DNA from 4 places in the Duganella sp. GW821-FHT07G03 genome. Region 4 is predicted to be linked to each of the others. Evidence: predicted binding sites of a transcription regulator. Region 4 holds the regulator's gene; each other region holds the start of a gene.
What was found. The regulator sigma-54, encoded in region 4, starts transcription at its own class of promoters, with help from an activator protein. The targets are predictions, from matches to a motif close to TGGCANGNAANCTGCTTT.
Positions count from the first base shown of each region.

Region 1: pepA (flocculation-associated PEP-CTERM protein PepA) is a predicted target of sigma-54. The motif match lies at 5,378-5,395, and genes of this name have one in related genera.
Region 2: AC07OK_RS25905 (EDSAP-1 family PEP-CTERM protein) is a predicted target of sigma-54. The motif match lies at 5,109-5,126, and genes of this name have one in related genera.
Region 3: AC07OK_RS13885 (ammonium transporter) is a predicted target of sigma-54. The motif match lies at 1,711-1,728, and genes of this name have one in related genera.

Region 1 is NZ_JBWKQE010000012.1:105,186-113,155, forward strand. Features, by position in the region: gene AC07OK_RS16925 (DNA-3-methyladenine glycosylase family protein) at 1-405, shown strand, start outside; gene accD (acetyl-CoA carboxylase, carboxyltransferase subunit beta) at 480-1,349, shown strand; gene AC07OK_RS16935 (MerR family transcriptional regulator) at 1,379-2,419, shown strand; gene prsT (XrtA/PEP-CTERM system TPR-repeat protein PrsT) at 2,490-5,279, shown strand; gene pepA (flocculation-associated PEP-CTERM protein PepA) at 5,485-6,393, shown strand; gene AC07OK_RS16950 (acyltransferase) at 6,464-7,123, opposite strand; tRNA gene AC07OK_RS16955 (tRNA-Met) at 7,228-7,304, opposite strand; gene AC07OK_RS16960 (NUDIX hydrolase) at 7,476-7,970, shown strand, end outside.
Region 2 is NZ_JBWKQE010000026.1:40,518-48,487, reverse strand. Features, by position in the region: gene AC07OK_RS25915 (S41 family peptidase) at 1-2,293, shown strand, start outside; gene AC07OK_RS25910 (ABC transporter permease) at 2,434-4,878, shown strand; gene AC07OK_RS25905 (EDSAP-1 family PEP-CTERM protein) at 5,212-6,129, shown strand; gene AC07OK_RS25900 (isochorismate synthase) at 6,223-7,938, opposite strand.
Region 3 is NZ_JBWKQE010000009.1:29,675-37,644, forward strand. Features, by position in the region: gene hepB (heparin/heparin-sulfate lyase HepB) at 1-458, shown strand, start outside; gene AC07OK_RS13885 (ammonium transporter) at 460-1,662, opposite strand; gene AC07OK_RS13890 (zinc-dependent metalloprotease) at 1,845-4,328, opposite strand; gene AC07OK_RS13895 (prolyl oligopeptidase family serine peptidase) at 4,325-6,496, opposite strand; gene AC07OK_RS13900 (DUF5694 domain-containing protein) at 6,654-7,736, opposite strand; gene AC07OK_RS13905 (putative bifunctional diguanylate cyclase/phosphodiesterase) at 7,875-7,970, opposite strand, start outside.
Region 4 is NZ_JBWKQE010000019.1:60,819-68,788, reverse strand. Features, by position in the region: gene AC07OK_RS21925 (VOC family protein) at 1-225, opposite strand, end outside; gene AC07OK_RS21920 (Lrp/AsnC family transcriptional regulator) at 322-780, opposite strand; gene AC07OK_RS21915 (enoyl-CoA hydratase/isomerase family protein) at 793-1,878, opposite strand; gene hpf (ribosome hibernation-promoting factor, HPF/YfiA family) at 1,972-2,331, opposite strand; gene AC07OK_RS21905 (RNA polymerase factor sigma-54) at 2,409-3,887, opposite strand; gene lptB (LPS export ABC transporter ATP-binding protein) at 3,893-4,645, opposite strand; gene lptA (lipopolysaccharide transport periplasmic protein LptA) at 4,648-5,238, opposite strand; gene lptC (LPS export ABC transporter periplasmic protein LptC) at 5,267-5,860, opposite strand; gene AC07OK_RS21885 (KdsC family phosphatase) at 5,873-6,403, opposite strand; gene AC07OK_RS21880 (KpsF/GutQ family sugar-phosphate isomerase) at 6,403-7,401, opposite strand; gene AC07OK_RS21875 (monovalent cation:proton antiporter family protein) at 7,530-7,970, shown strand, end outside.

The DNA.
Region 1 (7,970 bases), on a different contig from region 4:
GCCGCCGAAGACGCGGCCAGGCTGCACATCGACGACCTGACCAGCCGCAAATTCTCGCGCGCGAAGGCGGAAACGCTGCTGCGCCTGGCCGGCCTGGTCGCCGGCGGCGAGCTGCCGCTGGAGCTGTCGCCGTCGAACAGCATCGAACAGGTGTCGGCGGCGCTGCTGGCGGTCAAGGGCATCGGCCCGTGGACCGTCAACTATGGGCTGCTGCGCGGCTACGGCTATGCCGACTGTTCGCTGCACGGCGACGTCGCGATCCGCGCCGCGCTGCAACACCTGCTGGGCGAAGAGAGCAAGCCGGACATGCCGCGCACCGAGAAAATCCTGGCGCAATACAGCCCTCACCGCACCATGGCCGCCGCCCACCTGTGGGCCAGCCTGCATCCGCGCAGTTCCGAGTAGGCGAGTACGATTTCGCTTGAGCCTGACGCTGCGTCAGGCTGTACGCTACATGCATTATCGTGACGGAGCATGCAATGAGCTGGATAGAAAAACTCCTCCCGCCGCGTATCAAGCGCGGCGCCGAACAGCGGCAGTCCATCCCTGCCGGGCTGTGGATCAAATGCGCCGCCTGCGAGGCGGTGCTGTACCGCGCCGACCTGGAAGCGAACCTGCAGGTCTGCCCCAAATGCAGCCACCACATGCGCATCCGCGCCCGCAGCCGCCTGGACGCGCTGCTCGATGCCGGCGGCCGGCACGAGATCGGCCAGGAAGTGCTGCCGGTCGACACGCTCAAGTTCAAGGGCAGCAAGAGCTATACCGAACGCCTGAAGGCAGCGATGGAAGCGACCGGCGAAACCGACGCCATGATCGTCGTCAGCGGCGCCATCCTGTCGGTGCCGGTGGTGGTGGCCTGCTTCGAGTTCGATTTCATGGGCGGCTCGATGGGGTCGGTGGTGGGGGAACGCTTTGTGCGTGGCGTGCAGGCGGCGATCGACCAGCATGTGCCCTTCATCTGCATCACCGCCAGCGGCGGCGCGCGCATGCAGGAGGGCCTGCTGTCGCTGATGCAGATGGCGAAGACCACCGCCATGCTGGCCAAGCTGGCGGAGAAGAAGCTGCCCTTTGTGTCGGTGCTGACCGATCCCACCTCGGGCGGCATCTCGGCCTCGTTCTGCTTCCTGGGCGACCTGGTGCTGGCCGAGCCGAAGGCGCTGATCGCCTTCACCGGCGCGCGCGTCATCAAGAGCACGCTGGGCGTGACCTTGCCGGAGGGCTATCAACGGCCGGAGTTCCTGCTCGAACGCGGCGCCATCGACATGATCGTCGACCGCCGCGAGATGCGCGCCGAACTGGCCGCGCTGCTGGCCTTGCTGCTGAAGCTGCCAAAGGACGCGCTGGCCTGAGACTGCGCGCCTGTCGTACACTGGCGCCCATGAAAGAACATCACGACAGCACGGTCCTGAAAATCGGCGAACTGGCGGCGCGCTCCGGCCTGACGGTGCGCGCGCTGCACCACTACGACAGCATCGGCCTGTTGACGCCGTCGGCCCGCGCGGATTCCGGCTACCGCCTGTACAACCGCGACGACGTCGCGCGCCTGCACCGGATCCAGACGCTGCGGCGCTTCGGCATGTCGCTGGCCGATATCGCCACCTTCCTGGCCAGCCCGGACGCGCCGTTTGCCGACATCGTCGCGCAACAGATCGCCGCGCTGGGCCAGCAGATCGAACAGGCGGCGGCGCTGCGCGAACAACTGGTGCAACTGCAGCACGTGCTGGGCAGCGGCCGCAGTCCCGAGCTGTCCGACTGGCTGGAAACGCTGGAGCAGATGGACCTGTACGACAAATATTTCACCCGCGAAGAGTTGAAGCGCCTGCCCTTCTGGCAACAGGACGCGCGCAGCCATGCCGCCTGGGCCGCGCTGGTGGACGAGGTGCTAGCGCTGATGGCGCAAGGCGCGCCGCCGGACGATCCGCGCGCGGGCGAACTGGCGGAGCGCTGGATGCAGGCGCTGCAACACGATACCAACGCCCATCCCGGACTCGCGTTGCGCATCACCGACATGCTGGACCAGGAGCTCACGGTGCAGCAGCAAACCCGCATCACGCCGGCGATGAAGGAATATGTGTCGACCGCGCTGGGCGCGCGCAAGCTGGGCATCTACGCGCGCTACCTTGATCCCGATGAAATGCGCACCATGCGCGACAACAGCGGCAAGCACCAGTACGAGTGGATGACGCTGATCGCCGGCGTGCATCAGCATCTGGAGGACGGCGTCGCCCACGACGCGCCGTCGGCGCAGGCGCTGGCGCAGCGCTGGATGACGCTTTACATGGCGCAGATCGGCGGCGACCCGGCCACACTGGCCAAGATCCGCGCCGCCCACGAGCAGGAACCCGCGCTGCTGAGCGGCACCTGGATCACCCCCGCCATGCTCGCTTACATCAGGACCGCCTACGCCACGCTGGCTTGATCAAGCGTAAGGCCGAGGTCCATATTGCGACCTAAGATCGTCGAGGTGCCCCCACGTCCAGGAGACCTCGATGATACGATCCAGCAAAAATTCGACCGGCCGGCGCGGCCGCGCAGCGCGTCTGGCCCTGATGCTGCTGACGCTGACGCTGGGCGCCTGCAACAGCGCGCGCGACACCGACAGCCTGATGGCCCAAGCCCGGCAATACCGCCTCAAGGGCGAGACCAAGGCGGCCATCATCGAGCTGAAAAACGCGCTGCAGAAAACCCCCGACAACGCGCGCGCCCGCCTGCTGCTGGGCGAGGTCTATATCGAAGCGGGCGATGCCGCATCTGCCGAGAAAGAAGTGCGCAAGGCCCAGGCGCTGGGCATGGCCGCGGCGGAAATCATGCCCCGCCTGGGCAAGGTGATGCTGATGCAAGGGCAATTCAAGAAGCTGCTCGACGACATCAAACCCGATCCATCCAGCCCGCATCAGACGGAGCTGCTGGTCCTGCGGGCCAACGCCTACCTGAGCCTGGGCGACACCGCGCAGGCCCGGCAGCTGTTCGACGATATGCTGGCGAAAAACCCGGACCTGGCCGACGCCATGCTGGGCCAGGCCAGGATCGCCGCCCTGTCGCACCGCCTCGACCTTGCCTCGCAACATATCGAACGCGCGCTGGCCAAGCATCCCGACAATATCGACTGCCTGCGTTTCAAGGGCGACCTGTTGCGCATGCAAGGAAAAACCGCGGCGGCGCTACTGGCATACAAGCAAATCCTGGCCCTCCAGCCCAACAATTCGCAAGCCCATATCGATAGCGCCACCCTGCTGATCCAGGTCAAACAACTGGCCGAGGCCCGCGCCGAAATCGATGCCGCCCGCAAGATCTCGTCCAACAACCTGCCGGTGCTGTACACCCAGGCCTTGCTCGAGTTTCAGGAAGCAAGGTATCCGGCGGCGCGCGATGCCTTGCAGCTGATCTTGAGGGTGATGCCCGATCACATGCCGAGCTTGCTCCTGATGGGGTCCGTGCAAACGGCCATGGGCTCATATCTGGAGGCCGAGCTGACGCTGCGCAAATTTCTCGACGCCAATCCGCGCCATGTCTACGCCAGCAAGCGCCTGGCCGGCATCCTTTTGAAAAGCGGCAAGAGCGACGACGCGATCGCCGTGCTGGGGCCGCTGCTGGAGGCCAATCAGACGGACGTGGAACTGCTGGCCCTGGCGGGACAGGCGCAGATGCAGGGCCGGCATTTCGCCAAGGCGGCCGACTACTTCCAGGCCGCCAGCGATCTGGCGCCGCAAGCGGCCAGCTTGCACACGTCGCTGGGATTGAGCCGCCTGGGCGCCGGCGAATCGGCGCGCGCGGTGGCCGAACTGGAACAGGCGACCGCCTTGGATGACAAGAACGGCAAGGCCGGCATCCTGCTGGCGATGACCCACTTGCGCAACCAGGAATACGACAAGGCGCTGCTGGCGGTGGCGGCCATGGAAAAACACGACGGCAAAAATCCGCTGGTACAAAATCTGAAAGGCGGCATCCTCTTGTCCAAGCACGACCTGGCCGGCGCGCGCGCCGGCTTCGAGCAGGCGCTGGCGCTGGACCCGGCCTACCTGCCGGCGCTCGACAATCTGGCGCAAATGGACCTGGTGGAAAAAAAGCCCGAACGTGCCCGCCAGCGTTACGAAGCAGCGCTCGCCAAGGACAAGAAAAACCTGGGTCTGATGACGGGCCTGGCCAAGCTGGCGCTGACACAGAATAACAGCGCGGAAGCGGTGCGCTGGTTGGAACGCGCCAGCGCCGACCATCCCGAAGCCCTGACCCCGGCATTGCAGTTGGCGACGCTTTACCTGCGCAGCGGCGCCAGGGAAAAATCGCTGAAGCTGGCCCAGACCGTCCAGGCCAGCCATCCCGCCGATCCCGACGCGCTGGCGCTGCTGGCGCAGATCCAGACGGCGAACGGCAGCTACGAGGCGGGGCTGGAAAGCTATACCAAGCTGGCCGCCTTGCAGCCGGCGTCGGCCGCCGTGCAGCTGCGCATCGCCTATGCCAAGGTGGCGCTCAAGGACAACGACGGCGCCCTCGATTCAGTCAAGAAAGCCTTGCGCTTGAAGGAAGACTGGTTCGAAGCCCAGGTGCTGGCGACGACCTTGCTGGTCGATGGCAAGAACTACGCGGAAGCGCTCGCCATCGCCCAAACCGTGCAGCGCCAGCGACCCGAGCTGCCAGCGGGGCTGACGCTGGAGGGCGACATCTGGATGGCCCAGCACAAACCGCAAGACGCGCTGCGCGCCTACGAGCGGGCATACAAGATGAGCCAGCTGCCGCCGCTGGCGATCAAGATCCACCAGGCCCTGCTCCTGGCTGGCAAAACCAGGGAAGCGGGCCTGCATGCCGCCCAATGGTTGCAGCAACATCCAAGCGATCCCAGCTTCCGCTTCTACCAGGCTAGTGCCGATCTGGCGGCCGGACGCTACAAGCCGGCGATCAGTTCATTCGAGGCCATCGTCCAGCAAGACCCGAAAAATGCGGTGGCGCTCAACAACCTGGCCTGGGCCTACCAGCAGGACAAGGACCAACGCGCGCTGGCCACCGCCGAACGGGCTTACCAGTTGGCCGGCGCCAATCCCAGCATCCTCGACACCCTGGGCTGGATCCTGCTGGAGCAAGGCGAAACGGGCCGCGCCCTGCCCTTGCTGAAACAAGCCAGGACCCTGACGCCCGACGTGCCGGACATCGGCTACCACCTCGGCCTGGCGCTGATGAAGTCCGGCGACAAGCGCGCCGCGCGGCTCCAGTTCGAACAACTGCTGGCCGCCAACAAAGACTTCCCGCAACGCGCCGAGGTGAAGGCGATGCTGGCGTCCTGGTAAGCATGGACCTGTCGGTTTTTTTTACACGCTGGCTCGTCGCATCGGCAGAATTTAAAAAAGACACTTTGGAAACATAGACTTAGCGTCTCCTTCGATCATGGCTTGGCATTTGCTTAGTAGTGGATAGCTGACTCCAACTGGTCGGCACGGTATTGAAACCCCACCCTAGCGTAGCGGTACTCCAATCATCACGGAAGGAAACAAAATGAAAAAATCAGTCATACTAGGCGCTCTGCTGGGAGCGCTAGTTGCGGCCGGCGCAGCCCAGGCGACCACGCTCAACACCACCAGCGCCGCCAATGTGCTCATCGGCGGCAACCCAGGCGAACCCGGCGCCCCTTCGCCTTTGGGCGGCGACGGCGTGCTGCAGAACTTCACGGGGATAGACTGGCATCAGAACGGCGCGGGCCTGGTCCAGGGATTCACCCTCACCCCCGCCAACCATGTCGGCGATTTCGTCGATTTCACGCTGACGTATCAAGCCTTTGCCGCAGCCATCAGCACCACCTCGGCGACGCCGGATCTGCGTGTGGGGGCGCCCGGCCCCGCCATCGGCACCTATGAGCTGACCACGGTGGCCACCCTGCACGAACGGGCCACCTGCCTTACCGCAGGTTGCACCTCGGTGGCGATCACCTTCACCCCCGCCACCAGCAGCAACTGGTCGATCTATTTCGATAACACGCCCGATGCCAATCAAGCGGCCGGCACCGGCTTTACCGATGGTGCGCTGATGCTTGCCGGCACCTGGAATTCGGAGCTGTCGACCTTCCTCGCAACCGGCACGTCCGGCACGCCCGGCGCCACCGGCGTTGGTTCGGCGACTTTGATCGGCACGGTCTCGTTCACCAACGCGGCCTATGTCTCGCCAGCCCTGGCCGGTACCCGGTTCGACTCCACGCTCAATTTCCCCGGCCCCGACGCGCCGGCCTTCACGCGCCCCCTGCTGGTCAATGGCATCCCGACCGGTCCGAACACGGACTCGCAATTCGTGTTGAATATCGACGGCGCACAGCCGTTCACACCGGTGCCCGAGCCAGCCACCCTGGCACTGGTTGCCGCCGGCATCTTCGGCATGGGTTCGCTGGGCCGTCGCCGCGAGCAGAAGAAATAGTCGGTCGTCAGGGCTGGCAATCGATACCGGCCGGCGCCTCAGGGCGCCGGCCTTTTTTTTATCGCCGGTTTTATTTCAGGCGGCGTGCCGGGCTGCCGCCCCACACTTCGCCGCTGCCGATGCGCGTGCCCTTGGCCACCAGCGAATTGGCTGCCACGATCGCGTTATCGCCTATCGTCACGCCGGACAAGACCACCGCGTGCGCGCCTATCGTCACGTGGTCGCCTATCGTGATGAAATAATGGCCCAAGGTATCGCCCTCGATCACATGCGGCACCAGCAAGGCCGTCTCGCCGACCACGCTGTTGGCGCCTATCGTCACAAACGAGGGATCATAGATGATGCCGGAGCTGTAGGTATTGGCGCCCAGGCGGGCGCCCAGCGCAAGATAGATCAGCCGCATGATGGGGATAGGAATAATTCCGCCGCGTATCAAGGAGTTGAACAGTATCAGGTAAAACAAGACATAGACCTGATAGATGAACTCCTGCCGGGAACCGAATTCGATATTGCCGTCATGCAGGGGCTGCGCCCACAAGAAAAGTCGAAATATGAGCAGTCCGTACAGATAGACCAGCAGCAGCGCAGCCGCGCTGACGGCCACGCCCCTGAAATCCCCCAGGCCGGGAATGGCGCCCACGCCGCAGTAGGCGCTCAGCACCGCCAGCAGCAGTACCAGTGCCAGCATGGACAAGAAGGTAAGAATGGAGGTCAGTCGGATTTTTCGCATGAAAACACTCCCCACAAGAACGTCAATTATAGGGAAAGGGGGATGTTGCAGTCGCGGAAACGAAAAAGCCGTTGATACCTCGCGGTATCAACGGCTCTCAAATTTGGTTGCGGGGACAGGATTTGAACCTGTGACCTTCGGGTTATGAGCCCGACGAGCTGCCAGACTGCTCCACCCCGCGTCTGTATGTAGTTATTATAGGGCAGTTCATTGGTTTAGGCAATATTTATCCTGAAATCGGCTGCGATAGTCCGCATATATGCAGTTACCTATAGGCATAGGTCATGCCGCACCGGCTTCAATCGGTGTAAAGTAGCCAAAGTGAGCCTACTTACCGACTGAGCTATCCTCTATGAAATTCTGTTCCGAATGCGCCTCCCCCGTCAGCCTGGCCGTCCCGGCCGGCGACAACCGCCCGCGCTATGTGTGCGGCAACTGCGCCACCATCCATTACCAGAACCCGAAAATGGTGCTGGGCTCCATCCCCGTGTGGGAACGCGACGGCGAACTGAAAGTGTTGCTGTGCAAACGCGCGATCGAGCCACGCCACGGCTACTGGACGCTGCCGGCCGGCTTCATGGAAAACAATGAAACCACCGCCGAGGGCGCCATCCGCGAAACCCAGGAAGAAGCCGGCGCCAATATTGAGCTGGGCCAGCTGTTCTCGCTGCTGAACGTGGCGCGCGTGCACCAGGTCCATATGTTCTACCTGGCCACGCTGCTGGACCTGGAGTTCGCCCCCGGCGAGGAAAGCCTGGAAGTGCAACTGTTCAGCGAAGCGGAGATTCCGTGGGACGACTTGGCCTTCCCCACCATCCGCACCACGCTGGAACTGTTCTTCGCCGAC
Region 2 (7,970 bases), on a different contig from region 4:
CCCTGCAGATAAAGGCGATGTGCGCAACCTGACGCAAACGCCTGCCGCGCATGAACGTTCGCCGGCGTGGTCGCCGGATGGCCGCTCCGTCGCCTACTTCTCGGACGAATCGGGCGAATACGCGCTGCACATCCGCGCGCAGGACGGCAAGGGCGAGCCGCGCAAATTCAAACTCACCGGCGCCGGCTTCTACGACAACCCGGTCTGGTCGCCCGACAGCAAAAAGATCGCCTATACCGACAACGCGTGGACGCTGTATGTGCTGGACGTCGCGAGCGGCACAATCAAGAAGATCGCCAGCGAACCGCTGTACGGCGTGAACAAGACGCTGCGCGCCGCCTGGGCGCCCGATTCGCGCTGGATCGCCTACGCGCTGAACTCGATGACCTACACCCGCAGCGCCTACATCTACTCGCTGGAGCAGAACAAATCGTGGCCGGTGACGGATGGCTTGTCCGACGTCGTCGATCCGGTGTTCGACAAGAGCGGCAAGTATCTGTACTTCTTCGCCTCGACCAACGCCGGGCCTAGCAACAACTGGTTCTCGCAGCAAAACGAAGACAACCGCGTGACCCGCACCGTGTGGATGGCGGTGCTGCGGCGCGACCTGCCGTCGCCGCTGATCAAGGAGAGCGACGAGGAAAAGAGCGCAGCGGCCTCCGCGCCGGCCACCGCCAAGGAAGCGGCCAAGCCGGAACCGGCCAAGGTCGATCCGAAGACGGGCCGCGACGATCCGAAAGTGACGGTCGCGCCGGTGGCGCCGATCTCGATCGACTTCGACGGCATCGAAACCCGCATCGTAGACCTGCCCATTCCTGCTGCCGCCTTGTCCGATCTGGGAACCGGCGAAGCAGGGCAGATCTTCTTCCTGCGCGAGAACGACGGCAAGAAAGCCATCCAGCGCTTCGACCTGAAGGACCGAAAGGCCGAAACCCTGCTGGCCGAAGCCGACGACTTTGAAGTTTCCGCCGACGGCAAAAAGATCCTGTACCGCGCCAAAGAAGCCTGGGCCATGGGCAGCGCCACCGCCAAGACGCTGACGCCGGGCGAAGGCAAGATCAAGGTCGAAGCGATCGAGGTGCACGCCGAACCGCGCGCCGAGTGGACGCAGATCTTCAACGAAGCGTGGCGCATCAACCGCGACTTCTTCTACGACCCCGGCATGCACGGCGCCGACTGGGACAAGATGCGCGCCAAGTACGCGCAGTTCCTGCCCGAGCTGTCCAGCCGTGGCGACCTGAATCGCCTGATCCAGTGGCTGTGCAGCGAGATCGGCGTGGGCCACCATCGCGGTGGAGGCGGCGACTTCTTCACCGACGCCAAGGCGGTGTCGGGCGGCCTGCTGGGCGCGGACTACGAGGTCAGCGACGGTCACTATCGCTTCAAGAAAGTCTACGGTGGCTTGAACTGGAACCCGGCGCTGCGCGCGCCGCTGACCGAGCCTGGCCTGAACGTCAAAGCCGGCGAATATCTGCTGGCGGTGGAAGGCCGTCCGCTGCTGGTGCCGACGAACCTGTACAGCGCCTTCGAGAACACCGCCAACAAGGCCATCGACATCACCGTCGGCCCGAACGCGGACGGCAGCAAATCGCGCACCATCACCGTGGTGCCGGTAGCGACCGAGGACGCCTTGCGCAACCGCGACTGGATCGAAGGGAACATCCGCAAGGTGAACGCGGCCACCGGCGGCAAGGTCGCCTATGTGTACGTGCCGAACACCGCGACCTTGGGCCACACCTACTTCAAGCGCTACTTCTTCCCGCAGGCCGACAAGGACGCCGTCATCATCGATGAACGCTTCAACGGCGGCGGCAGCGTGGCAGACTACTACCTGGAGATTTTACAGAAGAAGGAAATCGCCTGGTGGACCATGCGCTACGGCGCCGACATGAAAACGCCGTCGGCCTCGATCCAGGGACCGCGGGCGATGCTGATCGACGAAACGGCCGGCTCGGGCGGCGACCTGCTGCCGTGGATGTTCCGCAAAAACCAAATGGGGCCGTTGATCGGCAAGCGCACCTGGGGCGGCCTGGTGGGCGTCCTCGGCTTCCCGACGTTGATGGACGGCGGCGGCATCACCGCGCCCAACCTGGCCTTCTGGACCCGCGACGGCGGTTGGGGCGTGGAGAACGAAGGCGTCGCGCCGGATATCGAAATCGACCAGAATCCGGCCGACGTCATCGCCGGCCGCGATCCTCAGCTGGAAAAGGCGATAGAGGTCATCAAGGCCGAACTGGCGAAGAACCCGCCGGTGCGGCCGGTGCACCCGGCCTTCCCGATCAAGGCGAAGTAAGGCAAAGTGTTCGGAAGTGAACAGCCATAACGTTCACTTCCGAACATCGGCCGCCCGAATGCGGCCATACAAGCGCCTGGATAACCGTGGCATGGATGTTGCAAACGCTATGGGTTTTCCCACCACGGATTTTCAATCACATGAAGCTAAGAGATTTTCGTATCGGCTGGCGCGCGCTGGTGCAGGAGCCGGCCTACACGCTGGCGGTGGTGCTGGGCCTGGGCGTCGGCCTGGCCGCGTGCCTGCTGCTGCTTGGCTTTGTGCGCTACTCGATGGAGTACGACGCCCATTTTCCGGATGTGGACAGGGTCTACGTCGTCAAGCAGCATTTCAACGTCGATCCGACGTCGCCCCTACAAGAGGTGGTGCCGATGTTCCTGCGCGAGCCTGCGCTGAAGACGCCAGGCGTGGCAGGCGCCGTGGTCTACATCCCGGCGCGGCCGGAGATCACGCCGCTGACGGTACGGATCAATCGCAATATCTTCGCGGTGCGCGGCCTGACCGTCATGCCAGGCTTTGCCGAGATGCTTGGGCTGCGCGCGCTGCAGGGCAACCTGGCGGATGCGCTGGACAAGCCTGACCGCTTTGTGGTCACCGAGGCCGGCGCGTTGCGTCTGTTCGGCACGACCAACGCGGTGGGTCGCACCATGCTGGCGGAGGGGAACACCGTGCAGGTGGGCGCCGTGGTGCCGACGCCGCCGGCCAACACGACGATCCCGTTCGAGCTGCTTTTCGGCGTCAACTCGTTGGTGGCCGGGCCGGATATCCGGCATGAGATGCTGACCGGCGAGCATGGCTGGATGGGCAAGATGCTGCTGCGCCTGCAGCCCGGCGCCTCGCTGCCGGCGATCATCGACCGTTTGCAGCAAGTGGTCGACAGCGCGCCGAGCATGCAGAATTTTTCGCCGGAGACGCGCGCCCGCCTCGGCAAGCGCAAGGCGATTGAGCTCACCATGTCACCGCTGCGCGATGCCTATTTTGATTACAAGATGGAGAACAGCTTTGTATCGGCGCCCGGCGACAGGGCCAATCCTGCGCTGGTCGCCGCCCTGGCGGTGCTGGCGGTGGTGATCCTGACCATGGCGGCGATCAATTACGTCAACCTGAGCATGGTCCGCGTGCTGCGGCGCCAGCGCGAAGTGGCGATGCGCAAGGTGCTCGGCGCCGGCGTGGCGCAGCTCATGCTGCTGTTCCTGCTCGAATCGCTGCTGGTGGCGCTGACGGCCACCGCGCTTGGATTGGTGCTGGCCTGGCTGGCGTTGCCGGTCTTTTCGCAATTGGTCAACCGCCAGCTCGATGGCCTGCTCTCGTTGCGGAACGTGGTCGCGGCGTTCGGCCTTGGTGGTTTGCTCGGCGTGCTGACGGCGATCTATCCGGCCTGGGTGGCGCTGCGCGTACACCCGACCCAGGTGCTGGCCGGCCGTCCCGACACGGAGTCGCGCGCCAGCATGCAATGCCGGCGCGCCTTGACTGTGCTGCAGGTGTCGGTCGCGATGGGGCTTGCCAGCGTAACGATTGCCGTCGCTTGGCAAACCCATTATGCGATGCACGCCTCGCCCGGTTTTGATCCGACGCCGTTCGTGATTGTCGATATGCCGGAACGGGTCAAGGACAGCGAGCAGGCGCGGCGCTTTTACTCGGCACTGGCGGCGCAGCCAGGCGTGGCCGGGGTGGCGATATCGGAAGATCCGGTGGGCCGGCTCGATTGGGCTTGGACCCATGACATGACGCGTCCCGGCGGGCAGAGCGCGGGGATGGAAATGAAATCGGTCAGCGCGAACTTCTTCGAGCTTTACGGCATCGCGCCGCTGGCCGGACGTTTGTTCCAGGCGTCTGTGGACAAGGAGGATGACCGGGTGCCGGTGGTGCTGAACGCGGTCGCTGCGCGCGAGCTGGGTTTCGCCAGCGCCGAGGCGGCAATCGGCCAGACCTTGCTGTTCAAGGGATTCGAAAATAGGGTGATCTCCAAGCGCATCGTCGGCATCGCTCCGGAGTTGAGATTCCATTCGCTGCGCGACAAGCCGATCGCGACGGCCTATGAACTGTGGACGGCGGGGACGGTGTTGAGCGTGCGTGCAGCGACGGATCCGGCGGCCGTCGAGCGCAGCGCGCGGGCGTTGTGGCCCAGCTTTTTCCCGGATGCGATCCCCAAGATCATCCGCGCCGGCGATGTACTGGCTGCCAATTATGCGGATGACGCCCGCCTGGCCAAGTTGATGTCGGTCGCCACCGGCATCGCGCTGGCGATCGCCGCCTTCGGCACCTATGTGCTGTCGGCGAACACGGTGCAGCGGCGCGCCAGGGAGATCGTCATGCGTAAGCTGCACGGCGCGCGCGGCGCCGACATTGGCTTGCTGGTGGTGCGGGAAATTGGCATGCTGGTGCTGGCGGCGGCGGTGATCGCGTTGCCGATCGCGGTGATCGCGATCCGCCGCTACCTGTCGCGCTATGTCGAACACGCGCCGATAGGCTATTGGACCTTGCTGTTTGCCCTGTCGTTGACGCTGGTCATCGCCCTCATCGCCATCGCCCGTCACACCTGGATCGCCATGCGCATGGTGCCGGCCGAGGCGTTGCGGACGTAGTCACAACGGGGTCTGACATTCGGACACGAGCTCGGCCCTTGCGGACCGCTACGGTTGAGTTCGTGTCCGAATGTCAGACTTGACCCCGTTTTTTGCCCCCGTTTTACTTTCAGGATAAGGCAAAGTAAAGCCGGAAATAATAAATAATTACTTGGTCATATTTTTTTACAGTGATCTCCAATAATATTTATTATTTTTCGTAAGTGATTGATTTATATGGAATAAAATACTGGAGCGATTCCTGCTTATTCTATTTTTGAAGGAAGGGTTTCTGTTTGCCTTGTTCTTCATTATAAATTTTTACTTCGGAAATTTTAAATAAGAGAGACCATCATGAATGCGAAAATACTGAAGAAAAAAACGCTAGCCGCCGCCATCGGTATTGCGGTTGCAGGATTCGGGGCTGCCGGCAGTGCGCAAGCGACCGCCATAGCGTTTGCTGAAAACATGCTGACAAATTTTGCGATAACGTCGAGCCTGGGATCCAACATTAGCGTGACAGGTACGCCGCAACGCAATACCAGCAACTTTGCGACGTTCACCGGTTTCCCGGGGGCGGTCTTTCAAGACCCTGTGCCGCTGGGGAGCGCTTCGAATGCGCTGGAAGCTTTTTCGGGTACGGGGCCCGTGCCCGGCCAGAACAACTACGTTTTTTTGGCGGGATCCAGTGGCGGTATGGTTGGCTCCCGCGGCGATAGCGATACATCGGCCGGCAACCCGTTCTCTCCCGCCGGAGTTCCCCAAGTGAATAATGTCGCCGAGGCGCGGGTCACCACCGGGGCCGGTAAAGCGGGATCGTCGGGAGGGATGAATACCGCGAACGCCGCCATCGCGTTTTCTTTTGTGCTGACGGGCCCGGGCCGCATCACCTTCAATTTCAGTGACGCATTCCGGTATTACGCGTCCACCACCGCCAACGGCGAAGGCGCGCAGGGCACGATTGCGAACATCTTCACGATTAACGATGCTGCCGGCAATACGGTCTTCAACGACAGCCAGCCAGTGCTCAACGTGAATTGCGCTTCCAACAGCGGTGTGCCCAGCGTTTGCGACTCGGGTCCGCTCAGCGGAACGTTCTCGGACACTTCGGGACTGCTGAACGCCGGGAATTACACCGTCAGCCTGCTGACCAGCAGCGCGGCGACTGTCACATCGCTGGCGGCCGTGCCGGAACCGGCCACCCTGCTCTTGCTCGGCGGCGGCTTGGGCGCGATGGCGTTCGTGCGGCGCCGTAGTGCGGCGCATTGCTAGCCGCATTGCTTGCCTCACTACTGGCATATCCGGCTAAAAATCCGGGATTTTCCGGATTTTTCGCCGGTGCGGGATACCGCGGCGTTTCCGCGCTTACTGCATCTGTCGTTCATCCTGCCCGAGGGCGAACTTCATCGCACGCAGCTTGAGTTCCGTTTCCGCGAATTCGCTTTCCGGTTCCGAATCGCCAACGATGCCGCAGCCAGCGAATAAGGATGCTTCATTATTTTTCACCAGTACAGAACGTAGCGCCACAGCAAATTCTCCTTGTCCATGCGCGTCCATCCATCCCACCGGCGCCGCAAACCAGCCGCGATCGAGCTGCTCGTGGTTGCGCAAATACGTCAGCGCCGTCGAGCGTGGAAGTCCGCCGACGGCAGGGGTGGGATGCAGCGCAGCGACCAGGTCGAGCACATGGGCGTCGCTACGCAAGCGCCCGGCGATCGGGGTATACAAATGCTGTACGTTTTGGAGTTTAAGCAGGACCGGCTGCGAGGGGATGTCCAGATTCTCGCAGTAGGCATCCAGCGCGTTGCGCAACATTTCCACCACCAGCGCGTGCTCGTGCCTGTCCTTGTTACTGTTCAGCAGTTGCTCGCCCAGCAGTTGATCTTCCTGGACAAAACGGCCCCGGCGGCAAGTGCCGGCGAGCGCGGTGACGTCCACCGTTTTCGCGTGCAGCCGCACCAGCCTTTCTGGCGTGGCGCCCAGGAAGCAGCTTTCTCCCCGCGAAATAGCGAACAGGTAGGCCTGCGGGTAAATGTCTTGCAGCCTTTGCAAGGCGTGCCTGACGGCGAATGGCCGTGTGCCGACCGCTTGTACTTCCCGCGCCAGTACCACTTTCTGGATGGCACCGCCGCGTATGGTGGCCGCCGCATCCCGCACCAGCTGTTTCCATTGCGTGGGAGGCAGGACGTTGCGGTAATGTAGCTGATCCGGTGTGCTTGCCACTTCCGCATCCGGTTCAGTGCGGCCAAGTATATGCTGCCAGAGCTGTTCCAGCCGCGCCGCTTCCGTCGCCGGCTGCTGGTCCGCCTCGACGATGATATTCACCGTCAAATAGCTGGCGTCCAGCGCTTTCGTTAATTGCAATTTCGGAAGTATCAACGAGGCATCCGCGAACCCGTGCCAACGAGACGTCCTGGTCTGTTCTGGATCGAAAGAAAATCCGCCACAGAGCATGGGGCCGGCGTTCAGTTCGCCTGCCGGCTTGTCGATCAAGGCCCCGTCCAGCAAGGTGCGCCAGGCGGCAAGGACTTGCGCAAACCTGTCCTGGCCCTGGCCTTCGAGCACCCGGGCGGCATCGACACCGACCATCGCGAAGTTGGCTGTTTCCTGCGTCCATAAAAACGTCGGGCTTGCTGAAGTACGGGCGGCGTCGAACACCTTGATCGGATCGAAAGCGTCGATGCGCTGGGTTACGCTGACCAACACCGGGCGGCCTGCCGCTTTTGCCCGCTCATGTCCCGCGTCCAGCGCCTGTCTTAGGTTGCCGCGATCCAGGGACAAGCCGCGCGCTGTCGATCGATAATAGAGTATCTGTTCATTGATAAACCAGGCTATCAGTTCGCGAAATATTCTTTCGATAAAGTCCGGCTCAAGTCCGGCTTTCACGGCCCACATGCGTCTTGGCGGTATCATCGCCGCCACCCGCTCAGGCGCTGGTATACTTTTTTCATCGGCCTTGAATGCCGATGCGGCTTTGACGTAATCGAGGCGGCTGCCAAGCGCGGCAATAATCTGCGAATCCAGCCGGTCAATCTCCGTGCGTACATCGTCCAAACTCTGACATTCTTTTGGAAGTTTCATGTTGACTATTCCAAATCAAGATGAGTTGACAT
Region 3 (7,970 bases), on a different contig from region 4:
CGGTCCAGGGTAGCAACTATCCTATCTACGCCGCCTATGTCAAAAACACGGAAGAAGCCGGAGCATGGCGAGTAGAAATATCGCCCGCCACCAAAGCCGCCTCGGACACCTTCCTGAATGTCATGCAGGTGATGGACGCGACGGGCGGCCCGGCTGCGCTACCTACGACGGCCATCGTATCCGACGTGATGTCCGGCGTGCAGATTCAGGACCGTGCGGTGCTCTTCACCAAGGACGGTAAGGAGTTGGGTTCCTCGGCCAGCTTTACCTTGACGGCGTCCAGCTCGCCAGTCCAAGTGCTGGTCACTGACCTCGGCACAGGCATATGGTCCGTCGCCAAGGTGGGCGGTCAACCGGTGCAGTACGAAGTCAAGCCCGAAGCCGGCACGCTGTACTTCACAGCCCCCAGCGCTGGCGACTATGTGCTGCAACGCGGTGCAGTCAGCCACATACCGTAAGCTACCAATTGGCTTCACGCTCCGGCGTGGAGCTGATGCGGTGGATAGACAGGTCTGCGCCCTGGAACTCTTCTTCCGGATCCAGGCGCAGGCCCAGCGTCGCCTTCAGCACGCCGTAGATGGCAAAGCCGCCGGCCAGGGCGATCGCCACGCCCAGCAAGGTGCCGCCCAGCTGGGACGCCAACGATACGCCGCCGATGCCGCCCAACGCCTTTTGGCCGAAGATACCGGCGGCGATGCCGCCCCAGGCGCCGCACAGGCCGTGCAGCGGCCACACGCCCAGCACGTCGTCGATCTTCCATTTGTTCTGCGCCAGCGTGAACATCCAGACAAACACGGCGCCCGCTATGCATCCGGTGGCCAGCGCCCCCAGAGGGTGCATCAGGTCGGAGCCGGCGCAGACGGCCACCAGCCCGGCCAACGGGCCGTTGTAGGCGAAGCCGGGATCGTTCTTCCCCATCAGCAGCGCGACCAGCGTGCCGCCGACCATCGCCATCAGCGAGTTGACGGCCACCAGTCCATTCATCTTGTCCAGCGCTTGCGCGCTCATGACGTTGAAGCCGAACCAGCCCACCGTCAAAATCCACGCGCCCAGCGCGAGAAAAGGAATCGACGACGGTGGATGGGCGGCGATGGCGCCGTTCTTCATGTAGCGTCCACGGCGCGCGCCCAGCAGCAGCACCGCCGGCAAGGCGATCCAGCCGCCCACCGCATGCACCACCACCGAACCGGCGAAGTCATGGAACTCGGCGCCAAACACGGACGCCAGCCATTCCTGCACGCCGAAGCGGTGGTTCCAGACGATCCCCTCGAAGAACGGGTACACCAGGCCGACCAACAGCGCGGTGGCGATCAATTGCGGATGGAAGCGCGCCCGTTCGGCGATGCCGCCCGAGATAATCGCCGGGATGGCGGCGGCAAACGTCAGCAGGAAGAAGAATTTGACCAGCTCATAGCCGTTTTTGGCGGCCAGCACCTCGGCCGAGGAGAAGAAATTGACGCCATACGCGATGCTGTAGCCGACGAAAAAGTAGGCGATCGTCGATACCGCGAAATCCACCAGGATCTTGACCAGCGCGTTGACCTGGTTTTTCTTGCGCACCGTGCCCAGCTCCAGGAACGCGAAGCCGGCGTGCATGGCCAAAATCATGATGGCGCCAAGCAATATGAACAATGCGTCGGCGCCGTCTTTGTATCCACCCATCAAAATCTCTCCCCAAAATAATGCAAAAATTAGTTGCGAGTATCGATAAAAGCAATAATCGTTCCAATTTGGTGCAAATTTTAAGTGCTTGATTTCAAGGTGTTTTTATTTTGTGCATGGGCATGCACCAAGGCCGTGCGCACCGAAATAAGGCATCATTTTGGTGCGCACGGGTTTTGAGGTCAGATCGGCGCCCCCGGCGGAATGGCCGGCATGGCGCGCAGTTTGACGCTGCGAGGATCGGCCAGGTAGGCGGCAATCAGGACGGCCGCCTGTTTGCGGCTGTCGGCGGTGACGCCTTTGCCCGGGTTCTTTTGCAGCCACTGCACCAGTTCGCGCGTGGACTGGCGCACTTCCGCGTCGACCTGCGGATGCAGCTTGCCGCCGTCGAGCAGGTTCAAGGTGGCGTCGATCAGCACCCAGTTGGCCGCCAGTTGCACCGCCTCGCCGCCGGCCACGGAGGCCGGCACCGGCTCGCGCTTCCAGGTTTTCTGCAGCAGCAGCGACAGCACTTCCTGCACGCCCGGCTGCTGCGCGTCGCGCGCGTGCTGCCAGGCGACGCGGTTGATGCGGGCCGGGTCGAGCAGGAAGCCGGCCGTCTGCGCGGCGCCCGCCTCGGCGATCGAGAAGGCGTCGAACACCGTATCCATGCGGGTGGCGAAGTACTCGCGGCTGCGTTCATGGCCCATCGCCGGTGGGGTCAGGATATCGAGCACACCGGCCGGCAAGGCGAGGTATTCGGCGCGCAGGCTGTCCGCCAGGCGGTTCAGGGCCTGGCGCTGCACCGCCGCCGGCGTGGCCTTGATGCCCGCCTTGGCCAGGCCGGCCTTGACGTCGCCGCTGCTGGCGTAGTCGAAATCGCCGCCGCCGATCAGGCGCGCCAGCGCTTCGCCTTGATAGCGTTGCAGCAGGTAGACCGGCACCAGCCGCGCTTCCAGCTCGCCGATCTGGCGGGCGTCGGGCAGCACGTCGACCGAGAAGGTTTGGAGCGCGCGCTGGCGCACGGCGCCCAGCTGGTCCCAGGTCTTGAGCGAGTCCGGACCGAAGTCCCACAGCAAGCCGTCGGGGTGGCTGGAGCCGGGCGAGCGGTCGTCCTGGTCGCTGGAGTACAGCATGCCGGCCGCGCGGGCCTCGGCGCGCAGCTTGGCCAGTGCGGCCTGCTCCTGCGTGCCGCCGCCGAAATCACCGTAGATGTATTTGACGATGTAGTCGTCCCACGGACCGACGCCGACGCCGTAGGCATCGGCGATATCGACGTTGCCCTTGGCGTCCAGCTTGAGGATGGGGTGCGGATAGTCCATCACCGAGCCATTGCCCATGCGGCTGGCCGCGAAGTTGTGGGCAAAGCCCAGCGTGTGGCCGACTTCATGCGCGGCCAACTGGCGCAGGCGCGCCAACGCCATCGCTTCGGCCAGCTTCTGCTTGTCGGCCGGGGCGTTCTTGCCATATGGCGCGAGCAGGCTTTCGGCGATCAGGATGTCCTGGCGCACGCGCTGCGAGCCGAGCGTCACAGCGCCTCGGATAATCTCGCCGGTGCGCGGATCGGCCAGCGCGTTCCCGTAGGACCAGCCGCGCGTGGCGCGATGCACCCAGTGGATCACGTTGTAGCGGATGTCCATCGCATCCGCGCCTTCGGGCAGCAGTTCGACGCGGTAAGCGTCCTTGAAGCCGGCCTTCTCGAAGGCGCTGGCCCACCATGAAGCGCCGGCGATCAGCGCCGAGCGCACCGGCTCCGGCGCGCCACGGTCGACGTAATAGACGATCGGCTTCTTGACGGTGCTGACCGCAGCGGATGGATCGGTTTTCTCAAGCCGGTGGCGTACCTGCCAGTGCACGTCGATGCTGCTGGCGAGCGGCGTGGCGAAATCATAGTAGTTGACGTCGAAGCCGCCGGAATACGGATGATAGCTGCGCGGTTGCCAGCCCGCCGCAGGCAGGCGCACCATGCTGATGCGCTGGCGCAGCGACAGGCTGCTGGCATCGGCCGCGACCTGGCGCACGTACTCCGCTTGTCCGGGGCCCGCAAAGGTCAGCAGTGCTTCCAGTTCGACGTTGTCGGGGAAGGCCTTGGCCTGCTCCGCCAGCACCGCGCTGCGCGCCGCATCGATCTGGTAGGCGCCCTGCTTGGTCGCAGTCAGCCGCGCGCCGACGCCGTGCCGATCCGCCAGCAGGAAGCTGGAGAAGTCGATCACATGGCGCTCGCCTTCGCTGGCGAGGATTTCGCCGGACCACAGCACGCCGCTGGCGAACGATTCGGCGACGGCGGCACGTTCATCCTTGTCCGCCGAGGCGGCGATGAAGTTGGTATTTTCCTGCACGAGGAACAGGCGCGCACCGTGCTTCTCAAAATGCACCATGCGCATCTCGCCCGGTTGGCCGCGATCCAGGCCAACGTCGTTCGAGCCCAGTGCATAAGGCAGGGAACTCAATAGCAGAAAGGGTTGCTCCAGCGCTGATACGGACAGCAGCACCCTGCCCTTGTCGGTATCGCGCCACAGGTCGATGAAGCCCGGCTGCGATTGCAGGCCGTGCGTGACATCGGCGATCTTCTTTGCCGAAGGCGCAGGCGCACCTTCGGCGGCTGCCGCCAGCGCCGGCGCCGCCGGCGCCACGCCCAGCATCAGGATGGCGCACAGCAGCGGCCCGGCGACTGGCGCGGCCCTCACTGCTGGCCTGCCGCTTTGACGGCCTCCGTAGCACCATCCATCTTCAGCGCGCGGCTCAGGAAGCCCCAGCGGTCCGCCACTTCCTCGATCTGCTTGGTGGTCGGCTTGCCGGCGCCGTGGCCCGCCTTGCTGTCGATGCGGATCAGGATAGGCGCGGCGCCTGCCTGGTCGGCCTGCGCGGTGGCGGCGAACTTGAAGCTATGCGCCGGCACCACGCGGTCGTCGTGGTCGGCGGTGGTGATCATGGTCGCCGGGTAGCAGGTGCCCTTCTTCAGGTTGTGCAGCGGCGAGTACTTGACCAGCGCCTTGAACTCGTCGGCGTTGTCGGACGAACCGTAGTCCGAAGTCCACGCCCAGCCGATGGTGAACTTATGGAAGCGCAGCATATCGAGCACGCCCACCTGCGGGATCGCCGCCGCGAACAAATCGGGACGCTGCGTCATCGCCGCGCCGACCAGCAGGCCGCCGTTGCTGCCGCCGCCGATGGACAGCTTGGCCGGCGACGTCACCTTGTGCGCGACCAGCCATTCGGCCGCGCCGATGAAGTCGTCGAACACGTTCTGCTTTTGCAGCTTGGTGCCCGCCGCATGCCAGGATTCGCCGTACTCGCCGCCGCCGCGCAGGTTGGCCATCACGTAGACGCCGCCCATTTCCAGCCACGCCAGGTTGGCCACCGAGAACGACGGCGTCAGCGAGATGTTGAAGCCGCCGTAGCCGTACAGGTAGGTCGGGTTGCTGCCATCGAGCTTCAGGCCTTTTTTGGAGACGATGAACATCGGCACCTTGGTGCCATCGCGGCTGGTGAAGAACTCCTGGCGGGTTTCGAACGCGGCCGGGTCGAAGTCCACTTTAGGCTGGCGATAGACGCTACTCCTGTTGGCCTTCAGGTCGTAGCGGTAGATGGTGGTCGGCGTGGTGAAGCTGGTGTAGGAATAGAAGGTCTCCGCATCGCCACGCTTGCCGCCGAAGCCGCCCGCAGAGCCCAGTCCCGGCAGCTCGAGATCGTGCAGCGGCTTGCCTTTCAGGTCGAACACCTTGACCAGGCTGTGGGCGTCGCTCAGGTAGTCTACCAACAGCTGGTTGTTGACGACCGACGCCGACACCATGGTGTTGGCGGTTTCCGGCACGATCTGCTTCCAGTTCAACACACCCGGCTTGCGGGTGTCGATGGCGACGATGCGGCCGCGCGGCGCATTGCGCTCGGTGCGGAACCAGAACACCATGCCGTCGTTGCCGATGAAATTATACGATGCGTCGAAGTCCTCCAGCAGCGGCACCACCTTGGCGTCCTTGCGCGACAAGTCCTGGTAGTAGACGCGGTTCTTGTTCTCCGTACCCTGCGAAGCGGTGATGATCAGGAAGCGGCCATCTTCGGTGACTTCGCCGCCGAAGCCCCAGTCCTTGTGGTCGGGGCGGTCGTAGACCAGCGTGTCCGCGCTTTGCGGCGTGCCGATCTTGTGGAAGTACAGCTTCTGGAAGTAGTTGACATCGGCCAGCTTGGTCGCTTCCTTCGGCTCGTCGTAGCGGCTGTAGAAGAAGCCGGAGCCGTCGTGCAGCCATGCGGTGCTGGAGAACTTGACCCACTTGATGAGGTCATCGATGTCCGTGCCGCTGTCGATGTCGCGCACCCTGATCTCGTTCCAGTCGGAGCCGGAGGCCGCGGTGCTGTAGGCGAGGTATTTGCCGTTCGGGCTCACCGCCAGGCCGGCCAGTGCGACGGTGCCGTCGGCGGCCAGCGTGTTCGGATCGAGCAGCATGCGCGGCACGTCGGCCAGCGTCTTCATCGTGTACAGCACGGACTGATTTTGCAGGCCGTCGTTACGGCTATAGAAGTAACGGCCGCCTTCCTTGAACGGCACGCTGAAACGCTCGAAATTCCACAGCTTGGTCAGGCGGGTCTTGATGGCGTCGCGGCCGGGAATCTGCGACAGATAGTCCTGCGTCAGCTTGTTCTGCGCGACGACCCAGGCGTGGGTCTCGTCGCTGTTGGCGTCTTCCAGCCAGCGGTAGGGATCGGCCACCTTGACGCCATGGTAGTCGTCGGTCTGGTCTACGGTGCGGGTGACGGGATAGTTCATGCCGGGGCCGGAAACGGCGCAGGTTTGGGCGGAGGCGCTGTGCGCCAGCAGCACGGCGGCCGCCAGGGCCGCGCATTTCAAATGCTTCATGCGAAAGTCCATAAGATCGAAGAATATTCGGAAGCGGCGGGCCGGGCTACGGCGCCGCCGGGGCTCAATGACACTAGTGCTCACACCGCGCCACGCGGTCGATCATAGCTTGCTTTGTGACAAATAAGCAATGATAGGAAAGCGTTATCGGCGTGTTTTATTCGGCGCGCAAGATGGCGTCCGTGCTGATGATGCGCACGTCGTGCATCGCGTTCAGGTAGGCCTCCAGGTAGCCTTTGTGCGACGCGCCGACGACGACCAGGGTGCGGCTGCCCGGCAGCAGGCTGGACGCCTCGCGGATGTTCGAGGCCATTCGCAAATTGCGTGTCTCCCAGTAGCTGACGTAGCCGCGGCCGAAATGCTGGGGCGAAGGCTCTTCCAGCGCCGCGCCGAAGTCGCTGCGGAAGACCTGCTCGGCGGCGCTGGCGCTGTTATACGCCCGGTACAGCGCCAGCACGCCGGCCGGTGCCGCCAGCCCGGCTTCCAAGGCATCGTCCTGGCGCTTGCGCGCTGCATTGTACGGGTTGTCCCAGGCTTTCATGATCGCCGCGCCATAGGCTTTTTCATCGGCGTCGACGGAGTCTGCCGTGTGGTCATCCATCGGGTAGACCCGCTCATGCCCATTGCTGGCCGCGAGCGGCACGGCAATCAGATAAATTTCATCGCGCTTTAGACGCAGCCGGCCCAGAAGTTCCACCAGCTTGTCATTCAGGCCGTCACCGGCGTGCCGCTCGCTGGCCGGAAGACGCAGCCATTGCACCGTTGCCGAGGCGGGTTCGCCGGCCGCCAGGAACAGCGACGCCAGCTTGCGCCGCTGGGCTGGCGTTGGCGCCGCCGGCCACGCGGCCAGCGTCCGGTCCACTTGCGCGGTCGCGGCGGACACGTCCAGGCCGGTGGCGCTGGCGGCCGGCGCCGGGTCCCAACAATAGGTCTTGACGGTATCGTCATAGCGTTCAGGGTAGCTGCGCAGGTACGCGCACTGCGCCCCGGACAGCGCCTCGATGGCGATGGCCTTGGGCTGCCAGCCCGCGAGGCGCTCCATCAGCAAGCTCAAATTGGCCGGATCGAAGGACTTCGGCAATTGCGACAGATGGGCCGTGCCGAGCACCATCAGCTCGTTCGGCTGCCCTCTTTGCAGCTTGAATGCGGCCGGCACGAATGCCGGAGCGAGCGATTCGGCAGCGAAGACGTTACCGTGAAAAACGGCAGCAACAAAGATACCGGCGAGCAGACGCTGCATGGGGCCTCCTGGGATAGTTGGTATCGCGCTAGCTTAGTGATGCCGCGGAATGAAGTCGCGGGCTATGCGACATACCGCAGATTAAGCCAACCGAAACGCAAATTTCCGGGATGGAGCAGGATACGGCTCGCTGAAAATTCAGCTGCCGATATCGATGGCGTTGTAGTCCGGCGCCACGTTGGCGGCCGGCGCTTGCCACTTTTCCAGCCATGCGATGAGCTGGTCGCCGGGGAT
Region 4 (7,970 bases):
CGCCTGCCGGCTGGGCGCGGCGACGGCCACATGGGCGCGGTCGCCGGCCAGCACGTCCTCGCTCACCGACGGGTAGAGGCAAAAACTCCAGGCGCCATCGGCGCCGTAGATCACCTGGGTGGCGTCGCTGTGCTGCAAGGTGTAGCCCAGCGGCGCGAAGCAGGCGGTGTAGAAATCCGTGGCGCGCGGCAGTGCGCGGGTGCCGATGGAAACGTGGTCGATCATGATGCTGTCCTCCTGAAGTTGGAAGGCCCATCATACTGAGCGGCGGTGAGACAACATTGCAATCTCACCCGCCGCGATGCAAGAATTACTCGATCTTCACAGCGGCACTTTGGTCTCGAACTTGGCGCAGTTCATGGCCAGCAAACTCTTGTAGTTGCTGACGTTATTATTCGACGTGAACACGCGCCGGGTGAAGGCCTGGAACGCTTCCATCGACACCGCCGTCACCACCAGCATGAAGTCGAACTCGCCCGCCACTTCGTAGCAGGCCATGACGTCGGGCTCTTCGCGCATCAGCGACTCGAACATTTTCAACAGCGAGGTATTCTGCTGCTCCAGCTGCACCGTGACGAACGCGGTCAGCGGGCGGCCGACGCGCACCCGGTCCACCAGCGCCACCTCCTTGACCAGCACGCCGCTGGCGCGCAACTGCGCGATGCGGCGCTGGCAGGTGGCGGCGGACGCGTGCACCAGCCCGGCGATGCGCCGCAGCGGGATGCTGGCGTCCTCCTGCAGCAGGTTCAGTATCTGGATGTCGAGTCGGTCCAGTTCCACGGCCATCGGCGCTTAGTCCAGGTGGCGCAGCGGGTGGGCGTAGTCCGGCCACACCGGCTGGAAGAAGCGCCGCACCATCGCCTCGTCGACCTCGTCCAGCGAGGCCGGCTTCCACTGCGGCGCGTTGTCCTTGTCGATGACCAGCGCGCGCACGCCTTCGATCACTTCGCCGTCCTCGAAGTTGTGGCGCACCAGCGTGCGCTCCATGCGCAGGCAATCGGCCACGCCCATTGCGGCGCCGCGCCGGACCAGCTCGTGCGTCACGCACATCATCAGCGGCGAGCGGGTGGCCATCACCTGCAGCGTCTTTTGCGCGAAGGCGCTGTCGTCGGTTTTCAGCGAGGCGATGATGGCGGGCACCGAGCCGGCGCCGAAGTGGCGGTCGATAGCGGCGCGCTCGGCCGCCAGCTTGCTGTCGCCGGCAGCGGCCCTGAACGGCGCCGCGAAAGCCGCGATGGCCTCGGCCAAGCCCGCGCCCGGCGTCGACTCAAGCAGCGCCGACAGCGCCGCCATGTCGCTGCCCGGCACAAAGTGATCGGCCAGCCCCGCATGCAGCGCATCGGCCGCACCGATGGTGACGCCGGTGACGCCCAGGTAGCAGCCCAACTTGCCCGGCGCGCGCGCCAGGAAATAGCTGCCGCCCACATCCGGGAACAGGCCGATGTTCACTTCCGGCATGGCCATCTTGGTCCGCTCGGTGACGATGCGCACGCGGCAATCAGGACCGCCCTGCGCCACGCCCATGCCGCCGCCCATGACCACGCCGTCCATCAGCGCGACGTAGGGCTTGGGATAAAAATGGATCAGGTGGTTGAGCGCGTATTCCTCGGTGAAGAAATCCTCCACCAACGCGCTGCCGCCCTGCGGCGTGGCGCGGCCGGCGTCGTAGAAGAAGCGGATGTCGCCGCCGGCGCAGAAGGCCTTTTCGCTGCTGCTGCGGATGACCACGGCGGCCACGCCGCTGTCGTCGCGCCACGCCATCAGCGCCGCCGTGATATCGCGCACCATCGCCAGCGACAAAGAGTTCAAGGCCTTGGGCCGGTCCAGCGTGATGAAGCCGGTTCCGTTGCTGACGCTGGTGTGGACGTATTCGCTCATGGAGTCTCTAGGGTCGTGGTGAAAACCCTATTTTACTGCGGGCGCAAAAAAGGGCGCCTCTGCGCCCTTAGTTGGATGGTGCCGGGGCCGTTGTTATAGGGCGGCGGCAGCGGGTTCGTAGCTATCCGGGAGATGCTTGATCGCATCGTGGCCGTGCTCTTGGACCTTGGCTTTGTACTTCATGACCTGCCGATCCAGCTTGTCGATCAAGGTATCGATGGCGGCGTACAGGTCTTGCGACAGGCTTTCCACGTAGACGGTCTTGCCCGACATGCGCAGGTTGATTTCAGCCTTCTGGCGTTTCTCTTTCTCTTTGAGGTTATCTACAGTCAGGATGACAGCAATATCAATCACTTGATCAAAGTGGCGGGTGACGCGTTCCAGCTTGTTCTGCACGTATTCACGGATGGCCGAGGTCACTTCGAGATGATGTCCACTGATGGTGAGATTCATACACACTCCTAAAGATAATGTCGCTTCTTACGGTTAGTGCGGAGCCCATTACCGCCGGGCGCGCAGGAACCAAGTAACTACAAAGATTTACGGAGACTGACTGGCGGGATCTTCAACGCTTCGCGATATTTGGCAACAGTGCGTCGCGCAATCACCATGCCTTGTTCTCCCAGCATGTCCGCAATCTTACTGTCGGATAAAGGATTTTTCGGGTCTTCTGCTCCTGTCAATTGCACGATGAGTGCACGTATCGCCGTCGAACTTGCTTCCCCCCCCGCTTCGGTGGCGACATGGCTACCAAAGAAATATTTCAACTCAAACATGCCATGCGGGGTCAGCATATATTTTTGAGTTGTTACACGAGAAATAGTGCTCTCGTGTAGACCCAGTGTATCAGCAATTTCACGAAGCACAAGGGGGCGCATGGCAACCGCGCCATGGGAGAAAAAGTTCTTTTGTCGTTCTACTATCGCTTGTGCAACGCGCAAAATCGTGTCGAAACGCTGGCGCATATTCTTGATCAGCCACTTCGCTTCCTGCAGCTGCGCGCCCATCGCGCCCTCGCCTTTTCCCTGCTTGAGCAGGTTGGCGTACATGGCGTTCACGCGCAGGCGCGGCATGACGTCGTTGTTCAGGCTCACTTGCCAGCCGTTGCGCGCTTTTTTGACGATCACGTCCGGCACCACGTAGTCCGACACGTCCGACGCGAACGCCGAACCCGGATGCGGATTGCACTGGCGGATGACGGTTTGTGCTTCGCGCAAATCTTCGTCGTCGCACAGCAGCGCCTTCTTCAGTTTGTTGAAATCGCGCTGGGCAAACCAGGTCAAATGATTTTCAACAATCGCCAGCGCCATGCGCCGCGTGACCATCGGAATCGCCGGCAGACGCTTGATCTGCAGCGCCAGGCATTCGGACGCGTTGCGCGCGCCCACGCCCATCGGATCGAAGCTTTGCAGCATCGACAAGGCGGTCTGCAATTCGTCGAGCTCCAGTTCCAGTTCTTCCGGCAGGCGGGCCAGGATTTCTTCCAGCGATTCCTCGAGGTAGCCGTTTTCGTCCAGCGCGTCGATGATCAGCTCGACCAGCGCGCGGTCGCGCATCTCCAGCACCGTCACCCGCATCTGCTCCATCAGGTGTTCGCGCAAGGTGCAGTGGCTGGCCTCCAGTTGCGGCCGCGAGTCCTCGTCGTCGGGCGCCTTGCTGCGGCCGGCGTCGCTCCAGTCGACATCGGCGTCGCTGCTGGTGCTTTCGGTGTCGGCGGCCGGGCCGTCGTAGTTGTCGGCGTCGGCGGCCGGCGCCTCCTGGGCGTTGGGCGGGCCCTCGGGCGGCGCGTCGCCGACCGGGGCTTGTTGGCTGATGGCGCCGTCCGACAGCAGCCGCAGCGAGCGGTCCAGCGGGTCGTCGAGGCGCTCCAGCAGCGGATTATCGGTCAGCAGCTGTTCCAGTTCCTGGTGCAGCTCCAGCGTCGACAACTGCAGCAGCCGGATCGACTGCTGCAACTGAGGTGTCAGCGCGAGGTGCTGCGACGTGCGCAGTTGCAAAGACTGTTTCATGGGTTTTACATGCGGAAGTGTTCACCCAGATACACGCGACGCACCGATTCGTTGGCGATGATGTCGTCTGGCCGGCCTGAAGCCAATACCGTGCCCTGGTTGATGATATATGCGCGGTCGCAGATGCCCAGCGTCTCGCGCACATTGTGATCGGTAATGAGGACGCCGATGCCGCGTTCCTTGAGGAAGCGCACGATGCGCTGGATCTCAATCACGGCGATCGGGTCGACCCCGGCGAATGGTTCGTCGAGCAGCACGAAGCGCGGGTTGGTCGCCAGTGCGCGCGCGATCTCCACGCGGCGGCGCTCGCCGCCCGACAGCGACAGCGCCTGGTTCTCGCGCAGTTTTTCGATTTGCAAATCGGCCAGCAGGGTATTGAGCCGTTCATCAATGGCAGCCTTGGATAAAGGCTTGCCGTCCACTTTCTGGATTTCGAGGACGGCGCGGATATTTTCTTCCACCGTCAGCTTGCGGAACACCGACGCTTCCTGCGGCAGGTAGGACAAGCCGAGCGAGGCGCGGCGGTGGATAGGCAGCGAGGAGATATCGGTGCCGCTGATATCGATGCTGCCGGCGTCCGACGGCACCAGGCCGACGATCATGTAGAACGAGGTGGTCTTGCCGGCGCCGTTGGGGCCGAGCAGGCCCACCACTTCGCCGCATTCGACTTGCAGGGACACGTCATGCACGACCTGGCGCTTGCCATAGGTCTTTTGCAGGCCGCGCACGATCAGGGTGCTACCGCAGGATGGTTCCATGCTTACTTCTCCGTGGCCGGCGGCGTCGATGCGGCCGGTGCGGGTGCCGCCGGCGCGGCCGGACGGATGGTCGGCTGGATCACCATGGTGCCGCGGCCGGCGCCCGGCTTGCTGACGCCGGAGACGTTGTTCTTGACGTCGAAATGTTCGGTGCGGCTGTCGTAGGAAATGAACTCGCTGTTGACTTCGCTGGTCATGCGCGGGCCTTCCAGCTGGCGCACCCTGGCTTTCGAGAACAGCTTGACCAGGTCGGTCTTGTCGCTGTATTCGATGCGCTCGGCTTCACCCTCGATCCACTGGTCGCCGGCGCCGTCGCGCTTCTGGCGGAAGGTCGACAGCGTGCCCGGCGTGCTGGTCAGCACGACGAAGTTATAGCCTTCGGGATCGGTGGTCACCACCGCCTTCGGCGACTTCATCAGCAAGGTGCCGCGCGTCAGCACGACATTGCCGATCAGCGTCTTGATTTGCTTGACGTCGTCGATTTGCAGGTCGTCGTAATCGATCTTGGTCGGCTTGTTGGCATCGGCTTTTTCCGCGTGGGCCACACCGGCCGCCATCAACAACATCGCCGCCGAGAGTATCAGTTTCTTCATCGTCATTCCATTCATCATCATTGTTTCCTCAATGGCCGGCGCGCGGCGGCATCGTCAGTTGTCCGCGTCCGCCCAGCTGCACTGCGCGGGTGGCGTTATTGGCCTTCATGCCGACGCCATTGGCGCTGGCGTTGCCCATTTCCAGCGCCACCGGGCTGGCGGTTTCCATGCGTTCTTCGTCCGGGTAGACGGTCAGCGCCGGCGTGGTCATGCGCATCGCCTGCGCTTGCGGCCCGGCCGGACGCACCACGCTCACATTACCGTTGAGCTTGACGCGCGTATTGCCCTGGTCGACATGGGCGGTGTCGGCATTGATATTCATCGGCGGCTGGTCGCCGGACAGGCTGTGCACAGTCGGCTTGTCGATGTCGGAGGCATCGTCGACCGGCCGGTGGGTCAGCTTGTCGCCGGAGATGATGTAGGCCGGCTGGCCGGCCTTGTTCATGCGCACCATGCTGAAGCGGTCGATGATGTAGTCCGGCTCATTGCGATGCTGGTCCACCTGCGCATCCTGGCCGGCCTGGTTGACCACCTGCACCAGCCAGAAGCTGCCGACGGCGACAAACACGCCGACCATCATGATGACGGTAAGCTGCCAGCGATGGGCTGTTTTTTTACGCATGCTCGATCCTCGTCAAACCAGGAACTGCGCCATCACGCGCTCGTACGTACCCTGCGCGTGCATCAGCAGCTCGCACACTTCGCGCACCGCGCCGCGGCCGCCGGCGGCCACCGTGGTGTGGTGGGCGCGCTCCAGCACTTCGGCGCGGCCGTTCGGCACGGCGACGGCGAAACCGACGCGCGTCAGGATCGGCAGGTCGACCACGTCGTCGCCGATGAAGCCGACCTGGTCGGCGGTGAGGCCGGTCTTTTCCAGCAGCGCCTTGAACGGCGTCAGCTTGTCGTGGCCGCCCTGGTGCAGGTGGACGATGCCGAGGTCGGCCGCGCGCTTGATCACCTGCGGCGAGGTGCGCGCGCTGATGATGGCGGTCTGCACGCCGGACTCCTGCAGCAGCTTGATGCCCAGGCCGTCGTGCACATTGAAGGTCTTCAGCGCTTCGCCGTCGGCGCCGTAGTGCAGGCTGCCGTCGGTCAGCACGCCGTCGACGTCGAAGATCATCAGCTTGACGCGCGCGGCGCGTTCCACATAAGTCAGATCGGCCATCAGATCACCTTGGCACGGGTCAGGTCGTGGATGTGCAGCGCGCCGACCAGCTTGCCGTCGGCGTCGGTCACCAGCATCTGGTTGATGCGGAACTGTTCCATCACGGCCACGGCGTCGACCGCCAGTTTTTCCGGCGAGATGCTGCGCGGGTTGGCGTGCATCACGTCGCGGATCACCACCTTGGTGAAGTCCTGGACCTTCTCGATCATGCGGCGCAGGTCGCCGTCGGTGAACACGCCGATCGGCTTGTCGTCGGCGTCGACCACGGCGGTCATGCCCATGCCCTTGTGCGTGATTTCCAGCAGCGCGTCGGTCAGCTTGACATCGGCGGTCACGCGCGGCACGGCGTCGCCGCTGCGCATGACGTCGCGCACATGGGTCAGCAGGCGGCGGCCCAGCGCGCCGCCCGGATGGGAGCGGGCGAAGTCTTCTTCCTTGAAGCCGCGCAGGTCCAGCAGCGCGACGGCGATGGCGTCGCCCAGCGCCAGCGTGACGGTGGTCGAGGTGGTCGGCGCCAGGTTCATCGGGCAGGCTTCCTTGGCCACGGCCACGTTCAGGTGGACGTCGGCGATCCCGGCCAGGCTGGAGCCGGGCTTGCCGGTCATGGCGATGACCTTGCTGCCCATGCGCTTGACCACCGGCAGGATGGTCATCAGCTCGGCGCTTTCGCCGGAGTAGGAAATGGCGATGAAGGCATCGTCGGCGGTGACCATGCCGAGGTCGCCGTGGGCCGCTTCGGCCGGGTGCACGAACAAGGCCGGGGTGCCGGTCGAGGCCAGCGTGGCGGCGATCTTGCGGCCGATATGGCCGGACTTGCCGATGCCGGACACGACGACGCGGCCCTTGCAGTTCAGCAGCAATTCGATGGCCTGCACCACGCTGTCGTCGGCGTCCATGCGGGCGTTCAGGGCCGCGATCGCCTCTGCTTCGTTCTGCAGGGTGTCGCGGGCCAGCCGCAACGCATGCGCGGCCATATTTGCGTCAAAAGCTTTCAGCATTGTTTTTTCATGGGTTACACTCATGCCCAAGTATAGCCGAATTGAGAAAGCAAAAAACTTGCCAGTTACAACATAACGGCCCGCACCGGCCCACAAACAACGAAATAATATTTTCTGGCGATGTTGATATGACGTTTTCACCTTTGGAATTAACCTTGTTGTTGCTGGGCAGCGCGGTGCTGGGCGTCGTCGCTTTCCGCATGATGCATTTGCCGCCCATGCTGGGCTACCTGGCGGTCGGCATCCTGATCGGCCCCCACGCGCTGGGCCTGGCCGAGTCGAGCGAAGCGTTCCACTCGCTGGCCGAATTCGGCGTGGTGTTCCTGATGTTCTCCATCGGCCTGGAGTTCTCCCTGCCCAAACTGATGGCCATGCGCGGCATCGTGTTCGGGCTGGGCATGGCGCAGGTGGTGCTGACCATCGTCGCCACCATGCTGTTCGGCTGGGCCCTCGCCACCCAACTGCCCGCGGGCATCCACATCGGCTGGCAAGCCTCGTTCGCGCTGGGCGGCGCGCTGGCCATGTCCTCGACCGCCATCGTGTCAAAAATGCTGACCGAGCGGCTGGAG